Regions from separate parts of the Glaciimonas sp. OK215 genome, predicted to be linked through region 3. Evidence: predicted binding sites of a transcription regulator. Region 3 holds the regulator's gene; each other region holds the start of a gene.
The links. The regulator LexA, encoded in region 3, represses DNA repair genes until DNA is damaged. The targets are predictions, from matches to a motif close to ACTGTATNNNNATACAGT.
Positions count from the first base shown of each region.

Region 1 (7,069 bases), 2.6 Mb from region 3:
AATCCGATTCAATCAGCCATATCGGCAAATAGCCGAATCCGACCTCTGCCAACACACTTTGGTAGGCAAGCGTTGAATCGTCCGTCTTCATGGCTACCGGCAAGCTGACTGCGCCTTTCCCGGCAAGCCCTTCAACCAGTTTGTCTTGTGCAGACTTGATATAAGACGGCAGTACGGCAGCATGGCGGCCCAGCTGGCTCAACCTGTCCAGCGGTCCGTGCTTTTTAAGATAGGTTGGCGTCGCAACGAACATGAAGCGAACCGGACAAATCGGTCGCACAATCAGTGTTGGCACTTCCGAAAACGTAGCGCGAAGCGCCAAATCAAATCCTTCTTCCGCCAGGTCCACCCGCCAGTTACTCAGCCGCAAATCCAGTGTCACCTTGGGGAACCGTTCTCTGTAGCGAGCCAGTAGGCTGGCTATGGTTGCGTTGGCGAACCATCCCGGTGCCGTTACCTTGAGAACTCCTCTAGGCTCAGCCACGCTGCCGCTCAAGGAGGCTTCTGCCATCTCCAGGGTGTCGAGGGCATCCTTACACTGCTCGTAATAAACTGCGCCGGCCTCCGTCAGGCTGACGTGACGGCTGGTGCGATTGAATAGCCGAACTCCGAGATGGCGCTCCAGATGGGCGACGTGCTTGCTGGCCATGGCGGCCGAGACTGCCATCTGCTCGGCCGCGCCAATGAAGCTTCCTCGCTCGACGACCTGTCGAAAGACTCGCATGCTGACGAGCGTGTCCATCAGTGCTTAGGCGTTCTTGCGCGCAGCATCAATGCTGAATGCCCCTGCGCCGGCGACCGAAAGATAGAGGAAGGCAAAGCAGTACAGCGCAGCCAACTCGCCCTGGTTAAGGATAGGTAAAAATCCATTTGGCGCATGCGCCATGAAATACGCGACCGCCATCTGGCCGCACAGAATGAAAGCGACTGGCCGGGTGAATAGGCCAACCAGCAGGAATACCCCGCCAACCAGTTCCAGCACGCCCGCCGCACCCATCAGGGAAAACACCTGTACTCCATCAAACATCGCGATATGGGGCATGCCGAACAGTTTGGCCATTCCGTGTTGGAGATAAAGAAATCCGATAATGATGCGCAGAAGCCCGAGAATGCGCGGTGTCCAGACTGCCTGAAAAGAAATGTTGTCTTGCATGGAAATTTGCTCCTTATGCGGTGGTTTGAGAAAAATTGGTTTGTCAGCCAAAGGCGAACCCGGAAACGACGACATTCATGACCTTGTCTTCGAATATCTTGCGCCCGGCATCGCCGCCCGCGGCGCCTGCGGCGACCATGAGTGGCAGCAAGTGGTCCGGATTGGGTTGCGTCAATCGGGCGTCCGGCGCTTGCTCCCAACTCTGAAGCAATCGGTTGCGGGCATCGGCATCAGGCTCGGAAGTGGTCGCTGTCAGCCAGTCGTCGAATCGTCGGGAAGCCTCCGTAAAAGCAGGAGTGAAGCCGCGCATGTTATGAAAACTCATGCCGCTGCCAACAATCAGTACGCCTTCGTCGCGCAGCGCTCGTAGCGCTTCGCCTGCGCGCAGATGCTCGGCAGGGTCGAGCCCGGTTTTCAACGACAGCTGCACAATGGGGATGTCTGCATCCGGGTATATCAGTTTGAAGGGGATGAAGGTCCCGTGGTCGAAGCCACGCTCAGAATCCGATTTGGTGGCAAAGCCTGCCTCGCCAAGCAGCGCTTGAATGCGCTTGGCCAGTTCCGGCGCGCCGGCAGCCGGATAGGTCAGGCGATAGGTATGCTCGGGGAAACCATAATAATCAAAGAGGAGCGGCGGATGCGCGCCAGCCATCACAGTGAATGCGTCCTCAACCCAGTGAGCCGAGACCACGACAATCGCTTTCGGGCGCCGGCCGATAACGGGGGGAAGGTTCTTCAGGAAATCGCCCATTTTGTTCCACATGTCGGGCTGACTCGGCCAGTCCATGAAAAAACATGGACCGCCTCCATGAGGAATGAAGAGTGTGGGTAGTGCATTGGTAATAGTCATAGTGGATATCCCTTTCAGACTAAAACGACTATAACCACAAACAATTAAGCAATCAACACTGCTTTAGTTGATGAATCATTTCCTGTTAGTTGATGATGTTTAGGATTTGCCGTGCAGACTGCCGAGTCCAGGGGCGACCCCTCGCATGCGGCTTGGCGACCGATAGAAACACTAAGCTGTGGGCCGTTACGGGATGGCGCTTACCTTTTGCCAAAAATTGACGAACACGAAAGTGCCTAGACGAAGCTCGCTTACTCGGTTGCTCGGAGCGACGGGCGCAAGGACACCTCATGTATTTGGCATACACAAGCCTGACACAATAAAAAAACCCGCGAGACCTTTCGGTTGCGGGCTGAAACCAACCCTTGGGAGGATATTGGATGAAACGAATCAATTTTACTACGAAGTTTGTGCAGTGCATCACAGTAACGTACCGTGGCATGCGATAAAAAAAGAAGCCCCGCACCAGTGAAAGTGCGAGGCTAATACTTGCCAATATGAGAGCTGACTCCCGAAACCCAGTTCTATCTGAAAAGTGGCTCCGACTGTAGCGAATCAACTCTCGTATTTCCCCTCCGAAAAGGAAATTACTTGCCAATAAACAATAAGCGTCCAGCACATGTAATGTACTCAAACAGTTGTCGTGCGGCAACATTTATTTTAGGTTTTCGCGTAAGTTCTTCCGACACTTCGAGGTTGCTGCAGGCGCTATCGTATTTTTGCTCTAAACGATGGAACGTCGCTGACATTGGTAATGTGTAACGACCTGCATTGCAAACTGGCGCGACCACAGCATTGAGCGGCTTTTTCGACCGGGAATAACTACCTCTTTCGGGTATCCGGATTATCGTGTGGAAACGGCTATCCCAATGTTGGGCTCACAAGCTTGAACAACCCGCTGGCGATTAGCGATGAATTGTCGCAGGCTCAACATGCCGATTTTATTGCGATAGGAATTGCAGCCTGAAAGACGTAACGTACGCGGAAGTACGACGGGGCTCTCAGTCCACTCCTTTACCAACGTCTGGCACTCGTGCTTACGGCGCGAATGACGATACCGCTGCGCGCAAGTCGGCTGAAAAGGGGAGAAGCTCATCAAAGGTCAAATGTGGCAGGTACTGGTGAATGAGCTTGATAACTACTCGAGCCTGGTTCGCATCGCGGCACTTCTTCACAGGGTCTCGGTCTTTTTGTACCGACATCCACATCTTGAAGAGTGCGAAAGCACGGGGGTCCACAGTGGTCATTTGAGCCATCCTCCCATTTACCCCGACAATGACCGATTGAAACTTAGGCGCACTGAGCAGCCAGTCGACATTTCTGGCCTTAACGGCCCAGAAGTCTTTGTCATGCGTGCTCAGTCGGTCGGGCTCCCGGTCGCTACCGGACCCTTCTCGCCGCAGCAGGTCAACCTGGTAGCCATCTTTGTTCACTGCGGTGTAGAGCTCCGTCGGGCTCTTCAGCTCAAACGACTTATCGACCGTCTTCAAAATGCCGAGCAGGCCGGACGGCTGCAGCTTTTCACGGGTGGCCAAAGTAATACGTTTGCGGTTGTCCCACAGGATGTCTCGGTCCTCCGTCGCGAGATGCTCTTGTTCAATTCGAATACCGGCGGTGGCCTCATAGCAGAACAGCGCATTCGTATCGATGACGAGCATATTTTCGTCCAGTCCTGCGTTGTGAAGACTGTTAAGGATGTCGATGACCGTTGAATCGACCCGGTGGAGGTATCGCGCGCGGTTAAGCTTAGCGTGGACCGCCATTTTCTTGTGGAGTCCTTCGAGCCGCTCCGTGACGGTGGCCTTACTGCCCTGAAAGTTCGCGTGGATGGCCTCGGTTTCGGGTGACCGGGGGCCAAGGCTGGTCTGCGCACCGCGCCTGGAAACTCGGATGAGGTACTCCCGACCCTTTTGGACGCGCCAGAACATGTTGCCCTCCAGGTCACGGGCCTCTCGTTCAGCCGCACAAGTGGCCGCGAACGCCTCCCGAGCATTCACGTATTGACGGCGTGATTCGCCGTCAAGCGGCGTAAATCCATAGTCAGTTTTCATGAGCCTATATTGGCAAGTAAGTCATTGATTTTAAAGTTGTTTCAAAAGATTCGTGAACAGATACGAGTTTTTGTTGAAAACTATTAAAAATCAATCACATACCTTGTATAGCGTATGTGGACTATCCCTATCATTCTGCAATATTGCCGACCTAGCGGCCTCGGCCGCACAAGTTCGTCTTGCGGTTGTCCTGCGCTTCATCTTCTCTCACGATTCTGCCCAGTTGAGACGTTCGTAGAGCTGCAGAGACCGCCAACTATGCTGCACACAATCCGTCTCACCGCATTAGAACGGTTTCGTTGAATTTGGTTGCCGTCTCAATAATATTTTCTACCTCGCAGGCGGCATCTGAAATTACCCACAGTTTGTGTGGATAGCTGTGTGGATAACTCATGAAAGCAGCCTCCAAGCCCATTGCCAGCAAGGAAAGCCAAGCGTGCCTATTTAATTGTCAACACTGCCAAGTGCACCTTGTATTTGCTAATCTTCAGCGTTTATATAATACTGTATGCATATCCAGTATTTTGCATATCAAAATTATACGAGCGGCGTCCTTGACGTGAAGAAAACCCATGTTGGCCTCATCCATCCCATCGAGCAATTCGGCTCGCTCACTCGTACAGTTGCCGCAGGACGTCTGGCGGGCGAGCGAGTTGGCAGTGTCCCGGGCGACTACGTGTTCCACCGGTCACGCTCTGCTGGATGAGGAACTGCCAAACGGCGGCTGGCCAAGGTCATCTCTGATTGAACTCCTTTTGCAGCAGGCCGGAATCGGCGAGATGCAGTTATTGAAGCCGGCGCTTGCCCGCTTGTCGAAAAATCAGAGAATTGCGCTGGTTCAGCCGCCATACATCCCGCATGCGACTGCCTGCAAAACATGGGGCATTGAAACCAATCAACTGCTTTGGATACGGGCGACGAGTACTGGTGACGCGTTGTGGACCACCGAGCAGATTCTGAAGAACGGTAGCTGCGGCGCCGTCATTCTATGGCAGTCGAATGTACGGGCGGAGTCATTGCGTCGGCTGAACCTGGCGGCTCAGACCACAGATACCTGGTTTTGGTTTATGCGACCGATGGCCTGTAGCGCCGATGCATCGCCGGCGCCGCTGCGGCTGGCACTTCGTCCGGCACTTGGCGGAGTTTTACTCGAAATTGTTAAACGCCGGGGCCCGCATTCTGATACCCCTTTATTTGTCCCGCTCGCCGACATGCCCACTGGGCGCCATCTCTCGGACAAAGAAAATGCGACTTTTGTTGAGCATATACCTGCCACTGTTACCGCTCGAAACGTTGCGCCCGTCCTGGTCTAAACCGGGCTCTTATACGGTGATGCATCACGAGCAGGTAATCGTTGCGTCACGAGAAGCGTCACTTAGTGGCGTCAAGGTCGGCATGCGCGCGGGCGGCGTGTCTGCTATCTCCCCGGACACTGAAATGCTGCAGCGTAGCTTGGAAAAAGAGCAGTTGGCGCTCGATGCCATCGCAATGGCACTGCTGCAGTACACACCTGAAGTGGCCTATGCCGATGACTTCAGTATTCTATTGGATGTCAGTGCAAGCTTGCGATTGTTCGGTGGCCCGTTAGCGATTTGTAGGCGTGTCAGTTGCAGTCTTGCAGGGCTTGGATTCACTGCCAACGTTGGGGCGGCACCCACTGCAAAGGGGGCGTGGTTATTGGCGCGAAGCGCACGAACTAAAGGCAATTCACTGCGGCGCCGCGTGCTCAAAATGCGCACATTAACGCGTCGGCTTGACGGTTTACCATGTCATCTATTGCCCACGGCGCTTCCACACTATGATTGGCTGAACGGCATAGGCGCTAAGAATTTTGGCGCGCTACGTCGGCTGCCGCGTTCCGGATTAATTCGGCGCACCAGCAAGCATTTATTGGAAGACCTGGACCGCGCTTTCGGTGACATGCCCGAGCTGTTTGAATGGATAAAAGTGCCCTCGACGTTCTCTGCAAGCGTCGAGACCTTCGACCGGATTGAGCATGCTGACGCCTTGATGTTCGGAGCAACCCGGCTCATCCTTCAAATGACCGGATGGCTGGTATCGCAGCAACTCGCCGTGACGATATTTACCCTGTCGCTCGAGCACGAGCGGGGACGGTCCGCGATACCTCCAACCGCACTGGAGATTGCGTTAGCTGAGCCGGCTTGGAAAGACGCCCACCTGATTCGGCTGCTGAGGGAGCGGCTGAGCAAAGTAGAACTGGTCGCGCCCGTCATAGGCATGCGGCTAGACGCTCGACAGTTGGTGCCCATGCTTCCCCCCACTCAATCGCTGTTTCCGGAGCCAGGTGGCTCGCCAGCCGATTTTTATCGACTGCTAGAACTGCTGACGGCCAGGCTTGGAGCCGAAAATGTGCTGACGCCAGTCTCGTCGCCTGATTATCGGCCTGAAGTGTGCAATTTGTGGGTACCCGCGACCGAAAAGCCGCCGAAGGGAAATGACGAGGGAGAAGCGCTCGAGCGGCCATTTTGGTTACTCCCAAAACCGATAGCGCTGCTGATGCGAAACGACCGCCCCTTTTACGGGTCACCGCTGAAACTGATTCGTGGACCAGAACGGTTAGAAGCCGGGTGGTGGAATGACCAAACTGCGGCCAGAGACTATTTCGTCGCCCAGGCAGAAAATGCAAGTTGTTACTGGATTTACCTCGAACGAACACGCGAGGCGCGCTGGTTTTTACACGGACTGTATGCGTAAAAATTATGCCACCGATATCATCCATCTTGCCGGCATATGCCGAGCTTCAGTGCCTGACGCACTACACATTTTTGCGCGGCGCCTCATCGCCTGAGCAGATTGTCCAACGAGCAGCCACGCTCGGCTATCACGCTGTGGCCGTCACAGACGAATGTACTCTCGCTGGTGTGGTCAAAGCCCACTTAGCTGCGAAGAACCTTGGGATTTCCTTGATAATCGGTAGCCAGATGACCGTCACGCCAGAGGACGGAAGCCAGGCGTTCACACTTCTTGTCCTCGCAATGAACAAGAACGGATACG
Region 1 covers NZ_CM173544.1:912,381-919,449, reverse strand. The annotation lists gene AC3CHX_RS04105 (LysR family transcriptional regulator) at 1-742, opposite strand, end outside; gene AC3CHX_RS04100 (DoxX family protein) at 749-1,153, opposite strand; gene AC3CHX_RS04095 (DODA-type extradiol aromatic ring-opening family dioxygenase) at 1,197-2,003, opposite strand; gene AC3CHX_RS04090 (GSU2403 family nucleotidyltransferase fold protein) at 3,041-4,054, opposite strand; gene imuA (translesion DNA synthesis-associated protein ImuA) at 4,627-5,367, shown strand; gene AC3CHX_RS04080 (Y-family DNA polymerase) at 5,300-6,769, shown strand; gene AC3CHX_RS04075 (error-prone DNA polymerase) at 6,775-7,069, shown strand, end outside.
Region 1: imuA (translesion DNA synthesis-associated protein ImuA) is a predicted target of LexA. The motif match lies at 4,558-4,575, and genes of this name have one in related genera.

Region 2 (7,069 bases), 3.1 Mb from region 3:
TGACGGTACAAAGCATTCGGATCGAAGTTGAACTTCGCGTCCAGAGCGATGATTTTGCCGGAGCCGGTCACGATCAATGGATTGATTTCGGCCAGTGAGCAATCAGTGTCCCAATAGGCTTTGTACAGACCTTGCAGTTGTACCCGCGCATCGGCGATAGAACCCGCCGGCACGCCGATTTTTGCCGAGATGCTGTCCGCATCGGCGTCAGTCAGGCCGGTCGCCGGATCGATAATGACCTGGTGAATCTTCTCCGGATGGCTTTCCGCGACTTCTTCGATGTCCATGCCGCCTTCGCTCGATGCCATCAGCACCACGCGCTGGCTAACGCGGTCAGTTACCATACTGACGTACAGTTCCTGTTTGATGTCAGCGCCTTCTTCGATCAACAGGCGACGTACTTTTTGACCTTCCGGGCCGGTTTGATGCGTCACCAGTTGCATGCCGAGAATCTCGTTAGCATATTCGCGCACTTGTTCCAGCGATTTGGCAACTTTCACGCCGCCGCCTTTACCGCGGCCGCCAGCGTGGATTTGCGCCTTCACGACCCACACCGAACCGCCCAGCGTTTCGGCAGCCTTGACCGCCTCATCGACGCTCAGGCATGGAATGCCGCGTGGTGTTGTCACTCCGAATTTACGGAGAATTTCTTTACCCTGATACTCATGGATTTTCATGCGAGCTTCCCTTCTGACACTGATTTAAATTAACTTGCTGGTTGGATTGAACTGCGAAATACATTGCGAAAGAATCATTGACAGCGCTAACCGGATTCTGTTTCTGCTGGAGAACTGACTGCCCACTTCGGATAATACTTGGCGACAACCGCCCCATCACCACGCAACGCGTGGCAACGGTCAATCTGGAATGGTTTTTGGTCTTCTGAAACGAACATCGACTGATCTGTACTATCGCGCTCACCGGCAAATGCCTGAAGCGCCGCAGTCGGCAAGATTTGCGCCAGCTCGGTCAAATGGGTGCAGCCCAGCGCGCCACCGATACGTTCTTTCAGGGCGTAACGAAAACCTTTCAGCAGGCTCAGGCCAAGCAATTGATTGTATGCCGGGGCTATCGTATCGCAATGTCCCGGATAGGGCACGGCCTCTGAATTCGCCGCAACCTCGACAATCTTGAACTGACGATCCAGCGTCAGCCGCAACCATAAGCTGTGCAAAGGCTGGCCTGCCGGCAAAATGCCGCGGGCAAGAGGAAGGTCACTGGTTTTGATATCGATAATATGCGCGTCCAATTCCCATAAGCCATCATCACGCGTGAACGCTTCGATTTGTATGGTGCGCGTATGCTTCAGCGCCCGACGGGAAGTAGAGGGTAATAGGGACATTTTGATGGTCTGATTTGCGTGTCGTTACCACAGTTTCTATGGTAACTGCCGCTCCTGCGGTCTGCAAAAAACCCCAAAAGTGTAGCACAGCTGGAAGGAATAGGTGAGTTTGTGTGCGTTGCAACAATGGCACGACGGGGCTTGCTTTTTCATCAAGCAGCATCGATACAACGCTGCACTTCAGCCACAGGCGAACGGACGATCAGCGCATGATCGGCGTCGCCATTAGCCCGCCCTAACCCTCGGCGTCATCCTCATCGCCAGCTCCTTTGATGGCCGCCTGCACAGCGCGATGAGAAAAACCACGTTGTAGCAAAAACCGCATCTGCCTGGCACGTTCGTTTGCATCGGTCGGTTGATGATCGAATTTTTTGCGCCACACTTCGCGAGCCCGGGCGACTTCACCTTCGGCAAGTTTGGTCTTGATAGTGCTCATGGCATCGGCGTCGATGCCGTGGCTTTGTAATTCCGAGAGGATGCGGCTATTCCCGAAGCGGCTGGCGCGACGATGAATGAGGGACTCGGAAAAGCGCTCTTGCGATAAAAACTTTGCCGCTTCGAGCCAGTCGAGTATCGCCTCGACGTCGTCCCCCTCCTGCACGTAACGCGACAACTTGCGCGCTAATTCCATGCGGCTATGCTCGCGCATCGATAAATAGCGTAATGCTCTGGCCTTCAGGCTTACCGGTGGTTTTGCCATTGCTGAATTCGGGTTGTGGTGAGAATCGGCCCGGTTGCAGATTTGCAGTTGCCGATTCAATCCGGATGATGGAATAGTACAGCGACCAATTTGCATAGGCAGCGCAGACACTTGCGCTATCAGAAACAGACGATGTATGAAAACTTACTTTCGTCGCACAATAAAAAATCGGACGGAAGGCATTCCACCTTTCCGCCCGACTCAGGTAAATCCGAGTTATTCCACTTTTGCTGCTGCGGCTTCCCTCGCTGCTGCTTTTTCAGCCGACTTGGCGGCTTTCTCCGCTGCTTTGTCGACTTCTGCAGTAGCAGCGCCTTCCAGCAATGGCACGCCTAACGAGGCACGCACCTTGTTTTCGATTTCGCGCGCCAGCTCCGGACGCTCTTTCAGATAGTTACGGGCATTGTCTTTACCCTGGCCGATGCGTTCGCCGTTGTAGCTGTACCAGGCCCCCGACTTCTCGACGATTTTGGCATCGGAACCGAGGTCCAGAATTTCGCCTTCACGCGAGGTACCCGAGCCGTACAGAATGTCGAAATGCGCTTCCTTGAACGGCGGCGCGATCTTGTTCTTGACGACCTTGACGCGGGTTTCGTTGCCAATCACTTCATCGCCCGACTTGATCGAACCGGTACGACGGATATCCAGACGCACCGAAGCGTAGAACTTCAGTGCGTTACCACCGGTCGTGGTTTCCGGGTTACCGAACATGACGCCAATCTTCATACGGATCTGGTTGATGAAAATCACCAGTGTATTAGTGCGGTTGATGCTGCCAGTCAGCTTACGCAATGCCTGTGACATCAGACGTGCTTGCAGTCCCGGCAACGAGTCACCCATGTCGCCTTCAATTTCAGCGCGTGGTGTCAGCGCTGCAACCGAGTCAATAACGATCAGGTCGACGCCACCGGAACGCACCAGCGCATCGGTAATTTCAAGGGCCTGTTCGCCGGTATCCGGTTGCGAAATCAGCAGATCCGCCAGATTGATACCAAGTTTCTGTGCATAGCCGACGTCAAGCGCATGTTCCGCATCGATAAACGCGCAAGTACCACCCAGCTTTTGCATTTCAGCAATGGTTTGCAGCGTCAGCGTGGTTTTGCCGGATGATTCAGGGCCGTAGATTTCAACCACGCGGCCACGCGGCAAACCACCGACGCCAAGCGCGATATCCAGACCTAGCGAACCGGTGGAGACGACCTGCACTTCTTCGACCACTGCGCCATCCTCCATGCGCATGATCGAACCTTTGCCGAATTGCTTTTCGATTTGTGCCAACGCAGCAGCAAGAGCCTTGCTTTTATCGGGATTAGCGGCGGATTTTTTATCGTCCATGGTTGTTCTTTCGGCAAAAGTGGTGAAGAGACTGAGGAATAGGCAGTACTGTATAAAAAAACAGTGATATATGCAAGCGTTGCAAAAAATCAGTTGGATTGTGTTGCAAACCCGCATTGTAAACCCGTCGGTACCTGGCGTGGCGTACCGTGGAGGCGGCGAACCGATCGGGTATAAATCCTAGACCGACCGCGCTAAATAGAAGCAATCGAGTTTCGTACCACTCCAGCCACCTTATTGGCGGTGTCGTCCTTCTCCTGATAACGTGCTTCACGCGCCAGTTTTGTGAGGTTGGATGGGTCCTCGAATGCCTTGTAGTATGCGTTGACAGCCGGCGCGCCGCCCAGGTGAACATACAGAATACGCGCGCCTTTCCTGAAGGCACCCTGTTTGCAAAGGTCGATCATTCCGGTTACCGACTTTCCCTCATAAACCGGGTCGGTAATCATCGCTTCCAGCCCCGCTGCCATCCGAATACCGGCAATCGTTTGCTCACTGGGCAGACCATAAGCCGGCCCGCTATAGTCAGGATTTATTTCGATGTCGTCGTCGGATATGGCAATCCGTTGCCCGCCTTTCGATGCAATCAGGTCGGCGGTTTCTTGCGCAATTTTTGTTACTGCACGGCGTGTCATTGGCGCGTCGTCCGCGGTATCAATGCCGATGATGCGTCGCTTTTTGTCCTGGGCCGCGAATCCGACGACCATACCCGCTTGCGTCGAGCCTGTGCAGGTAGCGACGATGATGGTATCGAAGAAAATACCCAGCTCCGTTTCCTGCTTTGCTACTTCATCCGCAAAATTCGCATAGCCCAGACCGCCAAGCGGGTGATCGGATGCGCCGGCCGGGATGGCGTATGGTTTTCCGCCTTGCTTTCTGACTTCCTCAAGGGCGTTATCCCAGGTGTCCTTTTGGCTGGTCGAATAGCCATAACCGGCCATGATCGGATGCCCGCCCATCATTCTGGTCAACAAGATGTTGCCGACTTTATCGTAGACCGGGTCGTCCCATTCCGCCCACGTTTCCTGGACTGTATAGCTCTTCATGCCGCATGCAGCTGCAACTGCGGTGACTTGACGCGTGTGATTCGATTGCACGCCACCGATGGACACCAAGGTGTCGCATCCCTGGCTGATGGCATCGGCAACCAGCCATTCCAGCTTGCGTACTTTATTGCCGCCAAATGCCAGTCCCGAAGAAACGTCATCCCGTTTAGCCCAGATTTCGACGCCTAGCGCTTCAGACATCCGCTCCAGTTTGTGCAGCGGCGATGGGAAAAAGCCAAGCGATTTGCGGAGAAATAATTTGCCGAGGTTTAACATTCCGAAGCTCCATTGAAGTCGTGGTTGAGAGCTTTCAGTTTAGTTGAGCCCCGTATAAATGTAATTCCTGTTTTTACTTGCCATTAAGGATATTATTAAGAAAAAATTTAACAAAAAAATTATCACTCCTCATAAATAAAAATTTTCGGAATAATATTCATGACGCTCGATCGCATCGACAAGAAAATCCTCAAGGCCCTGCAGGCTGACGGGCGCATGCCGAATGCCGAGTTGGCTGACAAGATCGGCATGAGCAAAACGGCCTGCTGGAACCATACCAAGCGCCTGATGGAGGAGGGCTACATCCGGGCTACACGCGCCATACTTGACCCTGAGCTTCTTGGCTTGCCTGTACTCGTCACGGTAGGCGTGGTGCTGGATCGCTCCACCCCGGAAAGCTTTGCCGAATTTGAAGACGTGGTTCGAAAAAATCCGGCAGTGCAGGAGTGCTTGCTGCTTGCCGGGGAATTTGATTTTTGGCTGAAGATTCGCGTTAAAGATATTCAGTCGTTCAACCGACTGCATGCCAACACTTTGCTGCTGCTTCCCGGCGTGCGTCAGCTACGGACCTTTTTCGTACTGAACGAGGTAAAAAGCAGCCAGGACTTACCGCTCGATTAGTGTCGGTTGTAATGTGCGCCAACGATCTGGCGGAAGATCGCGCAGCGCGCCACCGCTCCTGCATCGACAGTCATCTTATCTGTGTATCACCACCATCAATGCCCTGGCTTCGGATTTTCCGATATTCCGTATGACGTGGTTCTTGTCGGCCTGGTAGCGTGCGGTGCCGCCTATCTTCAGCTTTTTCTTGACGCCGTCGACCACCACTTCGACAGCGCCATGCAGCAAGGTCAAATGCTCCATGGTTCCAGGATCATGCGGATTTGAGACCAGTGCACCTTCCGCTGCCAGCGTCAGCTCATACCACTCATATTTCCCCGCCAGTTCCATCGGTCCCAGAATGCGCAGCACATAACCGGCGTGCAGGCCGGGCAAGGTCGGCGTCTCGTGCGGATCCATGATGTGAATTGCCTCTTGCTGCGGCGCTTCGGTGGCGAGCAATTCCTCAATGCCGATGCCCAACGCATTCGCCAGCCGCCAGGTCACCGCAATGGTCGGGTTGGCTTTTTCGCGCTCAATTTGCGATAGCATGGATTTGGATACGCCCGCAGCACGTGATAAATCGTCAAGTGTCAGACCACGTTTCAGGCGGTGCTTCTGTAGCATCGCACCTACTTCGGGCGGCGTATTTTGGGCGATGGGGGTTTTCATAAAAGTCACTTGCTATGTTTAATGGCGATAGGTAAGATCCACTATATCGAATTTTGGTTCGATATAGTGGATTAATGTCTTGATATTGAATTACATCCTAGCAGATGAAATGCTGCAGCCGCACTAAAGCAAGCTTGATTTTTATTCATTGCTAAACCATTTTATAAGAGCAGGGCTTGCGTAAACAAGAACGAAGCAGGGCCGGCCTGCAAGCTATTGATGCGAGCCGTGCAGTCCAACGTTGCCTAAGCGCAACGAAACTTAGTGTGCATTGATGATTACAAGGAACTGCAATGACCTCGACGAATGCAAAATCCGGCTTCTACGCCAACCTGGAAACCAACCTGAATGCCTTGCGCGCACAAGGACTGTACAAGCCGGAGCGGGTCATCAGCTCACGCCAGGGCGCCGAAGTCGTTTGTGACGATGGCAGAACGCTCATCAATCTTTGCGCCAACAATTATCTGGGCTTGTCCGGCGATGAAAAGATGGTACGGGCGGCAATTGATGCTACCGAGCAATACGGTTACGGCCTGTCCTCGGTGCGCTTCATTTGCGGCACGCAAACCGTGCACAAGCAATTGGAACAGGCATTGTCGACCTTCCTCGGCATGGAAGACACGATTTTGTACGCCGCGGCGTTCGATGCCAACGGCGGACTGTTCGAACCCCTGTTTGACGAGCAAGACGCGATCATCTCCGACACCTTGAATCACGCGTCGATTATTGATGGTATCCGCCTGTGCAAGGCGGCACGTTTCCGGTATGCGCATAACGACATGGCGGATCTGGAAGTCCAGTTGCAAGCTGCCGCCGGCAAGCGCCATAAGGTGATCGTCACCGATGGCGTATTTTCGATGGATGGCACCATTGCGCAACTCGACAAGATCTGCGATCTGGCCGACAAATACGGCGCGCTGGTCATGATCGACGAATGCCATGCCTCGGGTTTCATGGGCAAGACCGGACGCGGCACGCACGAGCATCATCATGTGATGGGCCGCATCGACATCATTACGGGAACGCTCGGCAAAGCATTGGGCGGCGCGATGGGCGGCTTCACCGCTGCGCGGCGCGAAGTGATTGAAACGCTGCGGC
Region 2 covers NZ_CM173544.1:237,642-244,710, reverse strand. The annotation lists gene sucC (ADP-forming succinate--CoA ligase subunit beta) at 1-701, opposite strand, end outside; gene AC3CHX_RS01135 (DUF2889 domain-containing protein) at 764-1,342, opposite strand; gene recX (recombination regulator RecX) at 1,578-2,042, opposite strand; gene recA (recombinase RecA) at 2,259-3,377, opposite strand; partial or broken gene AC3CHX_RS01120 (1-aminocyclopropane-1-carboxylate deaminase) at 3,677-4,699, opposite strand; gene AC3CHX_RS01115 (Lrp/AsnC family transcriptional regulator) at 4,859-5,320, shown strand; gene AC3CHX_RS01110 (helix-turn-helix domain-containing protein) at 5,396-5,971, opposite strand; gene kbl (glycine C-acetyltransferase) at 6,265-7,069, shown strand, end outside.
Region 2: recA (recombinase RecA) is a predicted target of LexA. The motif match lies at 3,425-3,442, and genes of this name have one in related genera.

Region 3 (7,069 bases):
TTCAGCGATATCAGCATTGGTAACCGAACCGAACAAGCGGCCATCGACGCCCGATTTTTGCGAAATCTTCACGGTCAAACCGTTCAGTTTTTCGCCTTGCGCCTGGGCAACAGCCAATTTCGCCGCAGCAGCGTTTTCCAGCTCGGCGCGCTTGACTTCAAATTCAGCGATTGCCGAAGTTGTAGCACGGCGTGCCAGACGTTGCGGGATCAGGAAGTTACGTGCGAAACCATCTTTTACGCGAACGACTTCACCCAGATTGCCGACATTAACGACTTTTTCCAACAGAATAATTTGCATGTTTTTCTCCTATTTCAAGTCGTCAATTAAACGTTGTGCAGATCGGTGTATGGCAGCAATGCCAGGAAACGTGCGCGTTTGATCGCGGTGTCTACCTGACGTTGGTAAATTGCCTTGGTACCCGTCAGGCGTGCCGGCATGATCTTGCCGTTTTCCTGAACGAAATCTTTCAACGTATCGACGTCTTTGTAATCAACGCTAGCAACATGTGCTGCTGTGAAGCGGCAAAACTTTTTACGCTTGAACAGCGGGTTTTGTTGTTGACGCTTGTTTTTCAGTTTGCTTTTATCGAACTTTTTACCGAATGCCATTTGTGGCTCCTGTATAAATAATTAATCTGCAGTTTCAGCTGCAGCAAATTCAGTGATGTGAAATACCAGACTTCTGCCGTTGCGACTCTTGCGGGCCAAAAATCCCGTGAACCAGTATTGACCGCCCAAAACCGTCTGATTGAATCTGCCCGAAATCTCACCTATGGCAAGCGCGGCAATTTCGAACTCAACCTGACGCTGAATACCTGCTTCAATTGGTGACGAGCGACTCAGCAATGTTGCCGAAACGATCGGGATGCCAGCCGGTGTGTAACGCAATACTTCGCGTTCGGCAATTTCGGCAACCAGTTGAAACACATTATTGAGTTGGCTCACTCCGGTTTACTTGGAAATTTGATGACGCAATGAATCCACGTTAATCGGCAAAATTAGGCGGCTGCGGCTGGTGCGGCTGGCGCTTCAGTACGATGGCTCTTGGCCGCATCTTCCTTTTGCACTGCCTTCATCATTGGCGATGGACCAGTTTCAGCTTTTTTCAACTTGACTGTCAGGTGACGCAAAACTGCATCATTGAATTTAAAACCAGTTTCGATTTCGGCCAGTGTTTCGCTGTCGCACTCGATGTTCAGGCAAACGTAATGCGCTTTTGCCAGTTTCTGGATCAAATATGCCAGTTGACGGCGGCCCCAATCTTCAACGCGATGAACGATACCACCACGTGTAGTGACGATACCCTTGTAGCGTTCGATCATTGCAGGCACTTGCTCGCTTTGATCCGGATGGACGATAAATACGATTTCATAATGACGCATGTAAGCTCCTTTTTGGACTGTTGAAAATAGCCCACCCCGGCGTCAAGACGAGTGTGGGAAGAGGAAAACCAGCAACTATACAGTGAAACCTTAGCAAACTCAATGCTTTCAAGCGCGCAAGCAAAGCGGCTCCGAGTTTGGCAAATTCGCTTGCATTCCCCCGAATACTGTACAAAAATACAGACTGTTTATATACACAGCATCAATGACTCATCCGAATTGCGCGCATGCACACTCAGTCTGCACCCTCCAATACCTCGACATCAGCCGCCGCCAATATGATCAAATTAACCGCACGTCAACAACAAATCCTCGATCTGATCAGGGATGCCATCGAAAACACCGGCTTCCCCCCCACACGGGCAGAAATCGCTACCGAACTGGGGTTTCGCTCAGCCAATGCCGCCGAGGAACATTTGCAGGCATTGGCGCGCAAAGGCGCGATTGAAATTTCACCTGGCACCTCACGTGGCATACGCTTGCTCGATAAACGGCTGGATCCGAGCGCTCGAGCCGAGCGCAGTCCTGGACGACAATTGGCACTACCGCATCCGGCCTTGATGCAACTCAGCCTGCCGCTGGTTGGACGGGTTGCCGCTGGCTCGCCAATTCTCGCGCAAGAACATATTCAGGCGACCTACAACGTTGATCCGGCACTGTTTAGCGCCAAGCCGGATTACTTGCTCAAGGTACGCGGCATGTCGATGCGGGATGCCGGCATTCTGGATGGCGACTTGCTGGCGGTAAAGAAGACCGACAGCGCCAGAAATGGGCAAATTGTCGTTGCACGCCTCGGCGATGACGTGACTGTCAAGCGTTACCAGAAGACCGGCTCGACGATTCAACTACTGCCGGAGAATCCGGATTTTGAACCGATCATCGTCAGCGAGGATCAGGATGATTTTGCGCTTGAAGGCCTGGCGGTAGGATTATTACGCAACTGGGCCTAAACGCATCCTTTCGGACCACAATTTTCCTTGGGCATTTATTTAGCGTGCATTCAGCGATCAAGGCGTCGCCGCTTGGTCAAAATCTGATTGGCGATACCGCGCAGGATATTCACCTCTTCGGTCTCCAGTCCGGCGCGGGAAAACAAACGTTTTAAGCGCGGCATCAGTTTTTTCGGATGGGCCGGATCAAGAAAATCGATTTCGATCAGCGCCCGCTCCAGATGCGCAAACATGCCTTCGATCTCAACCAGGTTGGCGGCATCGCCATGAAATCCGATCTCACCACTCGGGCTCGACGACTGGTCTTCGCTGGCAGCAATCCGGCACTCGTAAGCCAACACCTGTACCGCTTGCGACAAATTCAACGACGAATAATCGGGATTGGCCGGAATATTGATCAATACATTACATTTTTCGACAATTTCATTCGGCAAACCATAGCGCTCGCTGCCAAATAACACCGCTCCCGTGAGGCTGGCATCATTGGCAAGTTGCGTTGCCAGCGCCCGCGGCGCAATCACTGGCGGCGAAAACTCGCGCAACCGCGCACTCAGTGCAGCTGCGAAATTGCAGCCGACCAGGGCCTGCTCGACACTCTCGACTATCCTGGCGGACGCCAGAATGTCCTGAGCGCCGCTGGCTAATGCGATGGCCTCGTCGCGCTGCAGGACGTCAGGGTACCGAGGATTCACCAGTACCAGTTCGGAAAATCCCATGGTTTTAATGGCGCGCGCGGCGGCGCCAACGTTGCCAGGGCTACTGGTTTCGACCAGTACAAAGCGCAGGCGATTGAAAAGAGACGTGTTGGTTTTTGTCAGGTTCATTTAAAATAGCGACATTCGCAGGTAATTTTCAGGGAAAAGCTGATTTCGAGTTTCAGCCGACACCCGCTGCATCGCTCATTATTATTCATATAGGTGGTTCTGTTCCTTTCGGCGCAGTGCCGCCATTTTAACGGAACCGAATCCAGTTATGCATCCTATGCTCAACACGGCCATCAAGGCCGCCCGTCGCGGTGCCACGGTCATCTCGCGCGCCTCCTTCGATCTCGACTTGCTCCAGATTACAAAAAAAGCGCATAACGACTTTGTCACCGAAGTTGACCAGGCTGCCGAAGCAGCGATCATCGACGTGCTGAAGAACGCTTATCCGGATCATGCGATTCTAGCCGAAGAGTCCGGCGCTTCTGACAATCTGCACGACGAAAACGAAAACGTCTGGATCATCGACCCGATCGACGGCACCACCAATTTCATCCACGGCTTTCCACAATACTGCGTATCGATTGCGCTGCAGCACCGCGGCCAGATTACTCAGGCGGTAGTCTATGACCCTACCCGCAACGACCTGTTTACCGCCAGCAAAGGCGCCGGCGCTTACCTGAATGAAAAGCGCATCCGTGTCAGCAAGCGCGTCCGTATTGCCGACGGCCTGATCGGCACCGGCTTCCCCTTCCGCGAGACCGAAGGCGCGGCAATGGACGAATACATGAAAATGTTCCGCGTCATGACCCAAAGCTGCGCCGGTCTGCGCCGTCCTGGGTCTGCCGCACTTGATCTGGCGTATGTCGCTGCCGGCCGCCTTGATGGCTTCTTTGAGAAAGGTCTGAAGCCTTGGGATATCGCTGCCGGTTCGTTGCTGATTACGGAATCGGGCGGTATCGTCGGTAATTTTGTGGGCGACTCCGACTACCTCTACAAGGGTGATGTACTGGCCGGCAGCCCGAAAATTTTCGCGCAGATGGTTAGCCTGCTGTCACCATACGCCAAAAAGTAGCAGAAAATCAAAAGGCGTTCTAATCCAGATCGGCCGCAATGAAGGAAGACAACGCATAATTAATACCCTGAGAACAATAACAACAGCAACCTGCGGCGCTATTCGCGCCGCAGGGAACGCTAAAATATCGAACCCTCACCTCGGAAACGCTGGTTTTCCAGCTATCGCTGTTATACTCTGCGCGAGCGCGGCCGTTCTCCAGTCAAATGCCGCCGCAAGGGGGTCAGTTGGACTTACGGGATCGCAGCAATAGCTGCCAGGCAGATGGCGTTAGCTGCCTCGAATTAAATCCGACCGACTCCTGAATTCTCTAATCCGTTTGCCTGCGACTGGCGCCCTGAGCGGCGACAGGCCAATATTCTTCTATTGAGCTTCCATGTTATTTTCTGAACTCGGCTTGTCCGATGCCATCGTTCGTGCCGTTACCGAGCACGGCTACACTACGCCCACCCCAATTCAAGCGCAGGCAATTCCTGCCGTGCTGGCTGGAGGCGATTTGCTCGCAGGCGCCCAGACCGGCACCGGCAAAACCGCTGGCTTCACGCTGCCGGTGCTGCATCGCCTGGCGACCTCCGCCACCAACCCAACCGGCTCGCAGCGCCCGATACGCGCGCTAATCCTGACGCCAACGCGTGAACTGGCGGCTCAGGTCGAAGAAAGCGTGCGCCTGTACGGCAAGTATTTGCCGCTGACATCGGCCGTTATTTTTGGCGGCGTCGGCATCAATCCGCAAATTAAATTATTGAAACACGGTGTCGATATTCTCGTGTGCACACCAGGTCGTTTGCTGGACCACATGCAACAGGGCACGGTCAATCTGAAGCATGTCGAGATTTTGATTCTAGACGAAGCGGACCGCATGCTGGACATGGGTTTTATCCGCGACATCAAGAAAATTCTGGCAGTGTTGCCGAAGAAACGCCAGAACCTGCTGTTCTCCGCCACATTCTCGGACGACATCAAAATACTGGCAGATAATTTGCTGAACTCACCGGCGATGATCGAAGTCGCGCGTCGTAATTCGACCGTTGAAGTCATTCAGCAAAGAATTCATCCGGTTGACCGCGATCGCAAACACCCCTTATTGGCACATCTGATCAAGACGCATGAATGGCCGCAAGTATTGGTGTTTACCCGCACCAAACACGGCGCAAACAAGCTGGTCGAACAACTTGAAAAAGACGGCATCAGCGGCATGGCGATTCATGGCAACAAAAGCCAGTCGGCACGTACCAAAGCGCTGGCTGAATTTAAAGACGGCAGTTTGCAGGTACTGGTCGCCACCGACATCGCAGCGCGCGGCATCGACATCGATCAACTGCCACACGTGGTTAACTATGATCTGCCGAATGTCCCTGAAGACTACGTCCATCGTATCGGCCGCACCGGCCGTGCCGGCGCCACCGGCGAAGCGGTATCGCTAGTCTGCGTCGATGAACATCAGATGTTGAAAGACATCGAAAAACTGATCAAGCGTGAATTGCCGAAAGAGATCATCGCCGGCTTTGAACCAGACCCGCATGCGCGTGCGCAACCGATTCAACTGCGTAGCGGCGGCGGTGGCAATCGTGGTGGCGGCGGCGGTCGCTCACAAGGTCAGCGCACAGCAGGCAAAGCGCCCGCAGCCGGCGCCAAGCCAGGCACTGCTCCAGCCAGAAGTCATGGCGGAGGAGGCGGCAATAACTCGCAGGCTCGGCCTGCTACTCCACACCGCTCCGGTGGCCGTGGTCGCTAAGAAATCCCCATAGCAAGCAATTGCAATAAAAAAATGGCCGCGCAATTTTCTGTATGAAAATTGCGCGGCCATTTCAATTTGGCAGGGCCTAACGCGATCCCCGACAACCCTCGTCATGGTTTGCGATTGCAGCGCGCATAAAGCCTTCTGTATGCTATGCGGGACTGCAGGATGGAGATTATTTGGTTTGAATTAGTGCGACTGAATATCGCGAAATGCTACTGTTGATGGCGATCCTTAAATCTTCATTTTTATGCGGCTTCTTTAATCTTTATTTCGCCGTAAATCGAGTAAGGGACGGGATTACCCCCGTCGCCTTCTCACACCACCGTACATGCGGTTCCGCATACGGCGGTTCATTCAACACGCTGGAAGCGCCGCTGGGTGTCCAGCAGCGAAACCAACCCTAATACATCAAAGAAGCGTTTAGGATACGCCGCGTTCATATGACTCGCTCCGGCGTTCCACCAGTGGCCGCGTCCGTTGCTTGCCGACTTCCATGCGCGCGTCTTATCCAAACCTTGGGCTTGCAGCTTCTTGTTACGGGTGGACGGTCGCTTCCATTGCCGCCATAGCAGGCAGCGCAGTTTGCGCCGAATCCATCCGTCCAATTCCTCCAACACACCTTTTACCTCTGTCAGGCGGAAGTACGATGTCCAGCCACGCAGCACCGGGTTGAGCGCTGCGATCGTTTCGCCGAGATTGCGCGAGGCGTTCCCGACCACGATTTCACGCACCCTGTCTTTCAATCGCTTCAGACTGCTATCGGCGATTTTAAGACGGACTTGCTTATGCCAAGTGACGCTGTAACCTAGAAACTTCCGCTGCCAGGGCCGTGCGACGGCGCTCTTGTCCCGGTTGACCTGAAGTTTTAATTTCTTCTCCAGATAGCCGGTAATCGCAGCCATCGCATGCCGTCCTGCCGCTTCGCTTTTGACGTAAATGTTGCAGTCATCGGCGTAACGGCAGAACCGGTGTTCCCGCCGCTCCAGTTCGCGGTCCAAGTCCGTCAGCAGGATGTTCGACAACAACGGTGACAGCGGGCCGCCCTGCGGCGTACCTTCCGTCCTCGCGCTGACGATCCCTGCCGACATCATGCCCGCTTCCAGATAACGACGGATCAGTTTCAATACCCGTTCATCTTTGACTTTCCTGGCTATCCGCGACATCAGAATGTCGTGGTTCACCCGGTCGAAGAATTTCTCCAAGTCGAGGTCGACCACC
Region 3 covers NZ_CM173544.1:3,472,754-3,479,822, forward strand. The annotation lists gene rplI (50S ribosomal protein L9) at 1-300, opposite strand, end outside; gene rpsR (30S ribosomal protein S18) at 327-611, opposite strand; gene priB (primosomal replication protein N) at 633-947, opposite strand; gene rpsF (30S ribosomal protein S6) at 1,001-1,384, opposite strand; gene lexA (transcriptional repressor LexA) at 1,663-2,334, shown strand; gene AC3CHX_RS15880 (RNA methyltransferase) at 2,385-3,158, opposite strand; gene AC3CHX_RS15885 (inositol monophosphatase family protein) at 3,307-4,110, shown strand; gene AC3CHX_RS15890 (DEAD/DEAH box helicase) at 4,487-5,845, shown strand; gene ltrA (group II intron reverse transcriptase/maturase) at 6,202-7,069, opposite strand, start outside.